Regions from separate parts of the Methyloceanibacter caenitepidi genome, predicted to be linked through region 3. Evidence: riboswitches for the same ligand, from Rfam matches in the RefSeq annotation. Region 3 holds a riboswitch; each other region holds the start of a gene.

Evidence for each region. Region 3 has a riboswitch for cobalamin ahead of GL4_RS01990 (DUF1636 family protein). Riboswitches for the same ligand answer to the same signal wherever they lie in the genome.
Region 1: it holds a riboswitch for cobalamin, as region 3 does, so the genes downstream of both, GL4_RS15045 (energy-coupling factor ABC transporter permease) here and GL4_RS01990 (DUF1636 family protein) in region 3, are expected to answer to the same signal.
Region 2: it holds a riboswitch for cobalamin, as region 3 does, so the genes downstream of both, GL4_RS18090 (carbohydrate porin) here and GL4_RS01990 (DUF1636 family protein) in region 3, are expected to answer to the same signal.

Annotation. Positions count from the first base shown of each region.
Region 1 covers NZ_AP014648.1:3,128,180-3,131,447, reverse strand. Annotated here, with positions in the region: gene GL4_RS15055 (OmpA family protein) at 1-482, shown strand, start outside; gene GL4_RS15050 (hypothetical protein) at 516-1,148, shown strand; cobalamin riboswitch at 1,192-1,416, shown strand; gene GL4_RS15045 (energy-coupling factor ABC transporter permease) at 1,457-2,134, shown strand; gene GL4_RS15040 (pyridoxamine 5'-phosphate oxidase family protein) at 2,355-3,047, shown strand; gene GL4_RS15035 (SLC13 family permease) at 3,169-3,268, shown strand, end outside.
Region 2 covers NZ_AP014648.1:1,304,736-1,308,003, reverse strand. Annotated here, with positions in the region: gene GL4_RS17880 (hypothetical protein) at 205-405, shown strand; gene GL4_RS16610 (carbohydrate porin) at 434-1,171, opposite strand; gene GL4_RS18090 (carbohydrate porin) at 1,155-1,829, opposite strand; cobalamin riboswitch at 1,935-2,136, opposite strand; gene GL4_RS17145 (MerR family DNA-binding protein) at 2,571-2,891, shown strand.
Region 3 covers NZ_AP014648.1:430,588-433,855, forward strand. Annotated here, with positions in the region: gene cobN (cobaltochelatase subunit CobN) at 1-217, opposite strand, end outside; gene cobW (cobalamin biosynthesis protein CobW) at 233-1,303, opposite strand; gene GL4_RS01990 (DUF1636 family protein) at 1,300-1,725, opposite strand; cobalamin riboswitch at 1,835-2,057, opposite strand; cobalamin riboswitch at 2,171-2,374, shown strand; gene GL4_RS01995 (HupE/UreJ family protein) at 2,411-3,040, shown strand; gene cobU (bifunctional adenosylcobinamide kinase/adenosylcobinamide-phosphate guanylyltransferase) at 3,048-3,268, shown strand, end outside.

The DNA of each region.
Region 1 (3,268 bases), 730 kb from region 3:
CGACCGATCTGCCGCCAGACGGCACAAGCCGCAAGAACGCGGCGACAGGCGAGACCGAGGTGATGACGGCCGGCTATTGGCTGCCGCAAATGGACTTCGTGGCCGGCTACGGTCAGTGCCGCGACAAGGCCAACGCCCTTCTGTCCAAGCGCGACGTCAATTTCGTGACCGGCTCCGCGCGGCTCGACGCGCGCTCCTTGCAGGTCATCAACGCGATGACGGCGCTCGTTATGAAGTGCGTCCAGTCCGGCAATCTGCGCGTGGAGGTCGGTGGCCATACGGACAGCCAGGGCGATAGCGACTTCAACATGGACCTGAGCCAGAAGCGTGCCGACGCGGTCGTCGAAGCCCTCAAGAAGCGCGGCATCCCGGGGGATGCGATCACGGCGGCGGGCTATGGCGACACGAAGCCGCTGGCCGAAAACGACACGGAAGAGGGCCGGGCGGCGAACCGACGCGTCACCTTGGCGTTCACTCAATAAGCGGCCCGGAAGGCCTACAAGGGGGATTGTTCGATGTTCAAGAATTGGGGCTTCCTGCTCGCAGAAATCTGGTTCCTCATCGTGCTCGCAGCCCTTCTGGGACTGTTCGTGGGATGGCTCCTGTGGGGCGGCCGTCGCAAGACCTCCTACAAGAGCTCCGGCGACGAGGCAGGGACATTGCGCGCCCAACTTGAAGATTGCCGCGCGAGCTGCCGGGAGAAGGACGATCTGATCGGTCGCCTCGAGGGGCGGCTCGAAGGCCGCGGAACCTCGAAGGAGGCTCGTCCAGCCACGCCGGCGATGGCTGCGGCCCCTGCCAATCTTGCAGTCATGAATGCACCGGTTGCCGAGCGCGCCAGCGAGGGCGTCAAACCCAAGACGCTCGATGCGCCGCTGGAGGGCAAGGCGGATAACCTGAAGAAAATCAAAGGTGTAGGCCCGAAGCTCGAAAAGCTCTGCAACCGTTTGGGCTTTTGGCATTTCGACCAGATCGCCAATTGGACCGACGCTGAAGTGGCCTGGGTCGACGCCAACCTCGAAGGCTTCAAAGGACGGGTCACGCGCGACGACTGGGTCGCGCAGGCCAAGCTGCTGGCGGAAGGCCGCACGACCGAGTTTTCCAAGCGCGTCGAGGCCGGCGACGTCTACGAGAAAGACAAGAAATAGGAAAAATCAGACCGCACTGCTTGACCGGCGCCCCGAGTCGGCCAAAAGTTCGCCCGCCTATGGTGTCCGGGCGCGGAAACGCGGCCGGATGAAACGGGAATAGGTGGGGCCGTCCGCGGCCCGAAGCCTAGCCGCCCCCGCGACTGTATGCGGTGAGCCGCCTTCCACCGATGTCACTGGCCCAACTGTCACCCAAGGCAAGGGCTGGGAAGACGGAAGCCGGCCGCGACCCGCGAGCCAGGAGACCGGCCATTCGGCAAACGGACCAACCCATGCGCCGTCGGGTGAGACGGCAAAGGAACCACAACATGCATATTGAACCTGGCCTTGTTGCCGACAGTAAGATTTGGCTGAGTTACGCCACCGCCGCCGGCGCAGGCGCCTACGGCCTGAAGCTCGCTTGGGAAGACGTGAAGGAGCGGGGGCCGGTGTCGCTGCTCGCTCGGGCCGCGGGCGCCACATCGCTCGTCTTCTGCTTTTTCGAAGTGTTCCCGCACTACCCGGTCGGGGTCTCCGAGGTTCACCTTATTTTCGGCTCGACGCTGTTCCTGATCTTCGGCGGTGCGCCCGCAGCTATCGGTTTGGCCTTGGGCCTTTTCCTGCAGGGCCTCTTCTTCGCGCCTTTCGACCTGCCGCAATACGGCATGAACGTCACGACGCTGCTAGTGCCGCTGTTCGGTCTGCGCTACCTCGCCGGCAAGGTCATCGAGCCCGGCACGCCCTATGTGGATTTGAAGTACCGTCAAGCTCTGGCGCTTTCGACGGCCTATCAGGCGGGGATCGTCGCCTGGGTGACGTTCTGGGCGCTGTACGGCCATGGCTTCGGCGTTGAGAACGTCCAGTCGATCGCGACCTTCGGCGGCGCCTACATGTTGGTGATCATTGTGGAGCCGCTGGCGGATCTCGCCGTGCTCGCCGGTGCCAAGGCGATCAATGCCTTGCGGGGCAGCGTCCTGGTCGGAGACCGGCTCTACAATCCGGCCTAGTCGGAACTGGCAAAACGACGGTTCAAGACGGCGGTGCGTTCAGTCGCACCGCCGTTTTTTTGCTGTGTGGAGATACGGAACGTCCGGGCGGATAGGCAGCGGGTTTTGCAAAGCCGAGGATTGCCTGCTCTGCTAGAAGGGGACGCTCGTCCAATTAGAGGCGAGCCCGCGAAGGTCTTCGCGGACAACAGCACGAACAACGGCACACGGGAGGGACATCATGGCGACGGAAGAAGACGTATCTATCCCCAATCCGGACGCGTTCTACTCGCCTCAGCAGCGCGCGCTCCAAGACGAGATGCAGAGCCGGCCGCTCGCCAACGCCGTGGTCTTTGCCGTGGTTCGCGACGAGCTTGACCCGGAGATGGCCGGCTTCATCTCCAGCCGCGACTACTTCTTCCTTTCCACGGTAAACGAGGACGGAGAGCCGACGGTCTCATACAAGGGCGGCAATGTGGGCGTCGCCCATGTGGTGGACAACAAGACGATTGTGTTCCCGAGTTACAATGGTAACGGCATGTACTTTTCGGCGGGCAATATCTCCGCCACGGGGAAGGTCGGTATGCTGTTCATCGACATGTGCACGCCCCATCGCGTGAGGGTGCAGGGCACCGCGGCGCTGTCCCAGAACGAAGACCACATGAAGCTCTTTCCCGGCGCCGAGTTCGTGGTCGAGGTCAGGGTCGACAAGGCCTTCATCAATTGCGCCCGCTACATCCACAAGCATGAGCGCGTGGAGGCCACGAACCGCTACGTGCCGGATGCGACGGGAGAGGCGCCGCTGCCCGCCTGGAAGCGGATCGATCTGATTCAGGAGGCTCTTCCTGAAGCCGACGCCGGCCGGGTCGCCGAGAACGGCGGCACAATCACCGAGGACGAGTACAAGCAAAAGGTGATGGACGGGACGTCCTAGGTCTGGCCCTCACGCCCTAAATTGACATCCGGCCACGATCCGTGCCCAAAGCGGGTACGGACGATTTCAGCTGTGGCCCGAAAACGTTTCGCGGCACCTGAGCGAAAGGCGGTCGCGAAACATGCTTGAGCCCGATGACGGCGGTGCCGGCCGCAAACTGCATCAACTGGTGGGGCTGGTACTTGGCCCGGTCGTCTTTACGGCCTGTGTCATCAGCTCCG
Region 2 (3,268 bases), 870 kb from region 3:
TAGGGTTCGAGTGCTGCGCATAATGAAGGGTTTTCAACTTAATATATGAACAAAATTCATTTTTAGGATAGTGACCAGGCAGTAGAGGACCTCAACCGATTTCTGGCGTCACGCACACGAAGGTTTAGTTACCCTGTGCCTACATCTGGTTGGGTTGGTCTCTCGAGGACGGCAATTCGCGCTATAAGCTCAGACTTTGCCTTGGTGCAGGATCACGTCACCCTTTTTTTTATCCTGGCGCCCTACCACCCGGCCTTCATCGTCACAAAGGCCGACGTCGGCGCCCCCGAAAGAGATGTTGTTGTGCAAGGAGATCTAATACCCGGTGCCGAACATGTTCTCCGCATTGACGCGCTCTTTTCTAGCCTGTTTCGCGATTTTGAATCGCCGCCCGATTTCACATGAGTTTCTACTCGTCACGCTATTCCTGGGATCAGTAATTGATGATGCTCCTCATCCCAACGACCAACGCATTCTCGACTTTTTGGTTGGGTGTATCGTTGAATAGATTGGGCACCGAGCCTCCGGGATTATGGATGTATTGCACCACTGGCTGTATCGCCCAGCCAGATACGATCTCTGCAATGTAGTTCAACTCGAGGATTAGTTCATAATCGCGAATGATATGCAGCCCCGCCTTGCGGTCGAGATCGGAGGCTTCGTTCGAAATACCGGAATACGCGACGCCTAGAGCGATGCCGTCATGAGGGCGCCCGGGCACCCATCCGTCGAAGACAATGCCAACATCAGCATAAGTGTCGACCTGATTGCGGTCAGCCGGGCTAAGGATCGCTCGGGCGAAGGCCGATACACCTCCTGTGCCGCATTGGCCTTCTGGTTGATAGAGCACCTGATCGACTACCACATAGACGGCTTGGTTTCCTTCATGGCGAGACGCAGAAAGCCCCTGCGCGAGCGGGTGTATTGGATCATCGAACTCGCCAAAATCGTACCAGCCGCCAAGTTTGACCGTGCCGGACGGGCAGCTGCCGTTGCCGTAGGAATAGTCGGCCTCGAAGAGCAACAAGGGGGGATCGTTAAGGCGAAAATCGAAGCCGTGCGCGTTACACTGCCCGGGATCACGTTCCTCGGCGCAGGGACCGGCTGGATCACTATCATAAATCCCAAATTTCAGTTGGAATAGGTCCTGAACTTCAACAGCGACGCGCACCCCTGGTGATGCAAACGGATAGATGGGACCGCCAAAAAGGAAGGTTGTCGGAGCTGAGAGTCGTCCAGCCAAAGGTAGAGGCGATGAATCTCGCAGCCACCTCCGAAATGAGAAATTCACTGTCGGCACCCAGCTGGCCGAGACGGATAGAGGCGTGCCCGTCATAGAAAGCCTGTTCAAGCCAAAGCTCATGCAGACGCGTGGAAGGGAATGCCTCTATGTTGCTAACGCTGACGATGCTGCCGATGTTTTCAGCAGTGATGCTGGTGCCGTGAATTTGATAGAAATCTATATGGAAACTCAACCCTCGTGCACCGGTGAGGTTCTCAAGATCGGCATCGAGGTATCCCTCGAGAAGTCCTGCGTAATGTACGCTTTGCTCCATTCCTCCTGAGACGTTGCCTAGCACGTCGCTGGTGTAGTCGATGCCGTAAGAAACTCCCTGCCGGGCAAGGACATTGCGTACACTTCGAGGATCTCCATATCCTGGCAGACTCGTTGCAATCGAGGGCTCCGGGATCCCCGGCGGCAGCTCACCTATCCCGTCTGGAAGACGGACATGTGGATGATGCTGCTGATCGGCCCATGAACCGTTAGCGATAAGAAACGGACTTGCGAATAAAGTTGTGACGAGACAAATGGCCGTGATCGACTTCACGATAGGATTTCCATCCATGTGCGCCTGCGGCGCGAAGCCTTCACGGATGGAACGCGAACTAGCGCTTCCCTTCTTCGCCTGCGAGCACCCCGCTCGCACGACGCCGATCAGGCACCTGTGACGGCAGGTCTCCTGGCTCGCGGGTCGCTGCCTAGACGCCGTCTTCCCGGGTTTCCCCCAGTGACATGTTGGCGCTCGGCTTGCCGCTCACAGTTGCGGGGGCAGCTGCGGACTTAGCTGGCATTATGCCAACTTCTCCACATTCCCTTTTCATCCTCATAGAGGAACCGTCTTGCAAATGATTATCAGTAGATTCCAACTTCGTCAATTCGCCAGTTCCTGCTTGGCAGGCGGATGGTCCCGAGGCACTGCCAGGCCGTTGCTCAGCGCAGGCTAATGCATGCAAAAGGACGCCCCGCCAGTTGGGGCTAGCGGGGCGTTGATGTACGGCATTCGTATGTGACTGCCGTACATAGATCAGGCTGGCTCTCCGGTAGCAAAGCGCCTTCTCGCTTATTGGTCGTTCAGGAATGGCAACCAGCCACTCGGGCCGGCTCACACGAAACGCTGAACGGTCAAAGTGGTGATGATCGGCTAGTGGGTGATGATGACATCCTTCACGGTGGAGTATGACCTTTACGACAGCGTGCAACGTTGTGTCCAATAAGAAGGCAATCGCTCCCCAGTTCTACCTTTTTTCGTTCGACCATTAACATCGAGACGATTAGATACTACGAACGCGTGGGGCTGCTTGATGCTCCGCCCCGCACTCGGGGTGGGCTTCGCATGTACGACCGGCATCATACTCGACGCCTGACCTTCATTCGTCGCAGCCGTGAACTCGGCTTTTCGTTGGACGACATTTGCACATTGATCAGTCTCTCAGGGCGAAATCAGGATTGCGCTGCAAGGGAGTTGACTCTTCGGCACGTGGATCAGGTGCAGGGCAAAATCGCCAACCTAAAGCGGTTGGAGAGAGCACTAAAAAGTCTGGCCGAGGCGTGTAAGCCCGGCGATCAAAAATCGTGCCCCATCTTCGATGCTCTAGCCGGGCAAAGTTAAGTGGCGGCTTACCGACTGCAACTGCGCTGAAGTGTCATAAGCAAGTGCAAGCGACGACGACACTGGGGTCGGATGCCAGTGCCAAATATTTGATCACGAGACCCTTGATGTTTTTGGCAGAGAGATCATTCTGATGAGATGGTCACGTTCGTCAGTCGGCTCGCTTTCGCCATCTTCCTCACCGTAAGTTCGCACGCAGTGGCGGGCTTGAGCCACGCTCAACCTATTGTCGGTGCTGTCGACTTGATCACGGCTACCAATCTTGGGGCTGGCGAGTGCGACCATTGCGATGGCTGTAGCAAGCCTTGTGTTGTGCCGGTCGTTTGCAATAGTCCCTGCTCGCCCATGGCTTTGCCGTTGACCTGGACGGAAGAAGC
Region 3 (3,268 bases):
CGATCCAAAGATCGGTGGACATGGGATGGCGAAGGTCGCGCAAATGCGCGAGCCGCACGGACGGCACCTGTTCGCGCTCGTCGGCGTACGCGGCCGCGAGACCCGAGAGGTCGCTATCCGTGAAAGACAAGACCGCGATGTCGCCGGGCGTCTGGCCCAGGTCGATCGGCTCGGCGATGTCGTCGAGCGTCGCGCTGCTTGTCTGCAGGAGGTGCATCCGCGGGCCTTTCGGTTATCCGGCCAGGGCTTCTTGGCCAGCCCGTGACGTGTCACCGGTCAGAAACTTGGCGACCGCCTCGCGGTCGAGGCCCTTCAAGCCGATCACGACGACCTTGCCTTGGCGGTCCTCCGCCCGCTCCCAGGGACGGTCGAAATAGTGGTTCACGCGCGGCCCCACGGCCTGGATCAGCAGGCGCATCGGCTTGCCCGCCACGGCGGCGAAGCCCTTCACGCGCAGCACATCGTGCGCCTCGGCCAACTCGGCGATGCGCTGCGTGATGTCCGCGGCATCGGCGACCTCCGCGATCGGAACGACGAACGTGTCGAAATCGTCGTGGTCGTGATCCTCCTCGCTGTCGTGATGGGTCTTGCGGTTTTCAATATCGTCTTCCGCGCCGATACCGAGACCGAGGAGTGCGGTGGCATCGACCTTCCCTTCCGACACGGTCACCACGCCGATGCCGCGCGGAAGCGCAGCCGTCACCGACTGCATGGCGCGCTGGAGCCCGTCGGCATCGAGCAAATCGCGCTTGTTAAGGACGATCAGGTCGGCGCAGGCAATTTGATCCTCGAAAACCTCTTCGATGGGATCGTCGTGATCGAGCGCATCGTCCGCAGCGCGCTGCGCGGAGAGCGCTTCGATGTCGGCGGAGACTTGACCCTCGGCGAGAGCCGCGCCGTCGACGACCGCCACGACACCGTCAACGGTGACGCGGTTCTTGATGGCCGGCCAGTGGAAGGCTTGGACCAGGGGCTTCGGCAGCGCGAGGCCCGAGGTTTCGATCACGATGTGGTCGACCGGCGGCTCGGCCGCCAGGATCTCGTCGAGGGCCGGCACGAACTCGTCCGCGACCGTGCAGCACAGGCAGCCATTGGCGAGCTCGACGATATTTTCCTCGCTGCAGTTCTCGTCGCCGCAGCCTTTGAGGATCTCGCCATCGATACCCACATCGCCGAATTCGTTCACGATTACGGCCAGACGCCGCCCATTGGCGTTGGCGAGCACGTGGCGGATGAGCGTGGTTTTTCCCGAGCCGAGAAAGCCGGTCACGATCGTGCAGGGAACGCGGGCGACGGAATTCATTCAAAATCCTCCGGAATGGGGCCGAGTACGAGGGGTGGAACGCGCGCAACGAGGCCGCCCTTGAGGGCGTCGGGCCGGCCGCGCCAGGGCAGGAGACCGTCCTCTGCTTCTGCGAGCAGCATCGCGCCGTCGATGAGAGCGGCCGCATCGTCGGGGGTGCTCAGATCGCCGAAGACATAGGTCCAGCTGTCCTTCTTTCGCATTGCCGCGCTGAGCGAGCGCCGGCAATTGGCAAGGCATTCGACTTGGCGGACCGTTACGCGCGTTCCGCGCGCGGCCTCCGCTGTGGCCTCGGCGAGAAGCAGGCCCGCGCGGGGGGCATCGGCTGCGTCGTCCGGCTTGCGGCAGGTTACGCAGACATAGACCGTGGGGCCCTCCGGGATGGGGGCGGCGCTGTCCTTGGCGTCTAGGGGAGATGTCACCCTGATGATCCCTCGGCGATCCCAAGCGAAAGCCACAGCAGACAGGGTGCAATGCGGCCCAGATTCGGGCCGGAACGAGGACCAACCGTCGCAGAGGCACCCCGCCCGGCGAACGACTAGATCGACGACAGGTCTCCTGGCTTCGCGGGTCTCTCCCTTCGCCGCCTTCCCGGGTCAGTCCCAGTGGCAATGGCTCGGGCGCCCAAGACCGGTATCGAGACCGTTCGATGGGCTCACCGCTTACAGTTGCGGGGGCAGCCGCGGGTTTGGGATATCCCCATACCGCGTTCCCTGTTCGCTCGAAACGAGCAACCGTCGATCAGGCACATAAGGGCTTCCGGTGCGGGTTTGTCAATGCGTTGTATGGGTTTGTGATCTGCGGGCGCCACTCTCGGTCGTCAGGCCCGCCACCGAGGTTTCCCTCTTGCGACGGGCCCTTCAGGCTCTATAGTCGTTGCGCCGATGGTTCCCGCATGAGGCGGGACGCAAGAAGGGAACACGGTGAGGGAGTCTCCCGATTCCGTGGCTGCCCCCGCAACTGAAAGCGGAGAGCGCCCCTCGTCACGCCACTGGAGCGGTCGCTCCGGGAAGGTTGAGGGGATGCGCAGACCCGCGAAGCCAGGAAACCTGCCACGGCACAAACCTTGAACGGCGTCCTCGGGTGGAGGGCGCAAGGGGGGACCACATGACTCGTTCTTCGCTCCATCGCACCGCGCTTTTGGCGCTCGCCGCACTTATGCTCACCGCCGCGCCGGCCTCGGCGCACCACGTCATGGGCGGCGAAATGCCGTCCACGTTCGTCCAGGGCTTTCTTTCCGGTCTCGGCCACCCGGTGATCGGGCTCGACCATCTGGCGTTTCTCATTGCCGTTGGCGTCGCGGTCGGCGTCGGCGGTCTCAATCTCGGCCTGCCGGTCCTGTTCGTCGCGGCTTCGGCCGTCGGCGTCGGCATCCATGTCGTCGGGTTCCAGCTGCCTGGGGCCGAGCTTATCGTCGCGTCCTCGGTAGTGATCGTCGGCGCTCTCATCGCCGCCGGCCGCGCGTTGCCCCTCGCCGCCTGGGGCGCCTTGTTCGGCGCCGCCGGCCTGGCGCACGGCTATGCCTACGGCGAGTCGATCTTCGGCGCAGAGCCAACCCCGCTCTTGGCCTATCTGCTCGGCCTTGTGGTCATTCAAAGCGCGCTCAGCGTGGGCGTGGCCTTATTGTTCCGCATCCGCAATCTGTCCGTCTCGGCCGTGGCGCCGCGTCTGGCCGGTGCGGTTGTCGTCGGCATCGGCATCGCCGCGCTGCTCGGCCAGATCATCCCGGACGCATAGCGATCTGATGGCAGACAACAGCCTCGAGGACGAGGGGATTACCTTCGTCCTTGGGGGTGCCCGCTCGGGAAAAAGCCGTTTCGCCGAAAGCTTTGTCGCCAGTCTTCCTAGGCCCTGGGTCTATATTGCCACGGCCGAGGCCCATGACGACGAGATGAAGGCGCGGATCGCCGAGCACCAGGCCCGGCGCGAGGCCGGCTGGCAGACCTTGGAGGCGCCCCACGATCT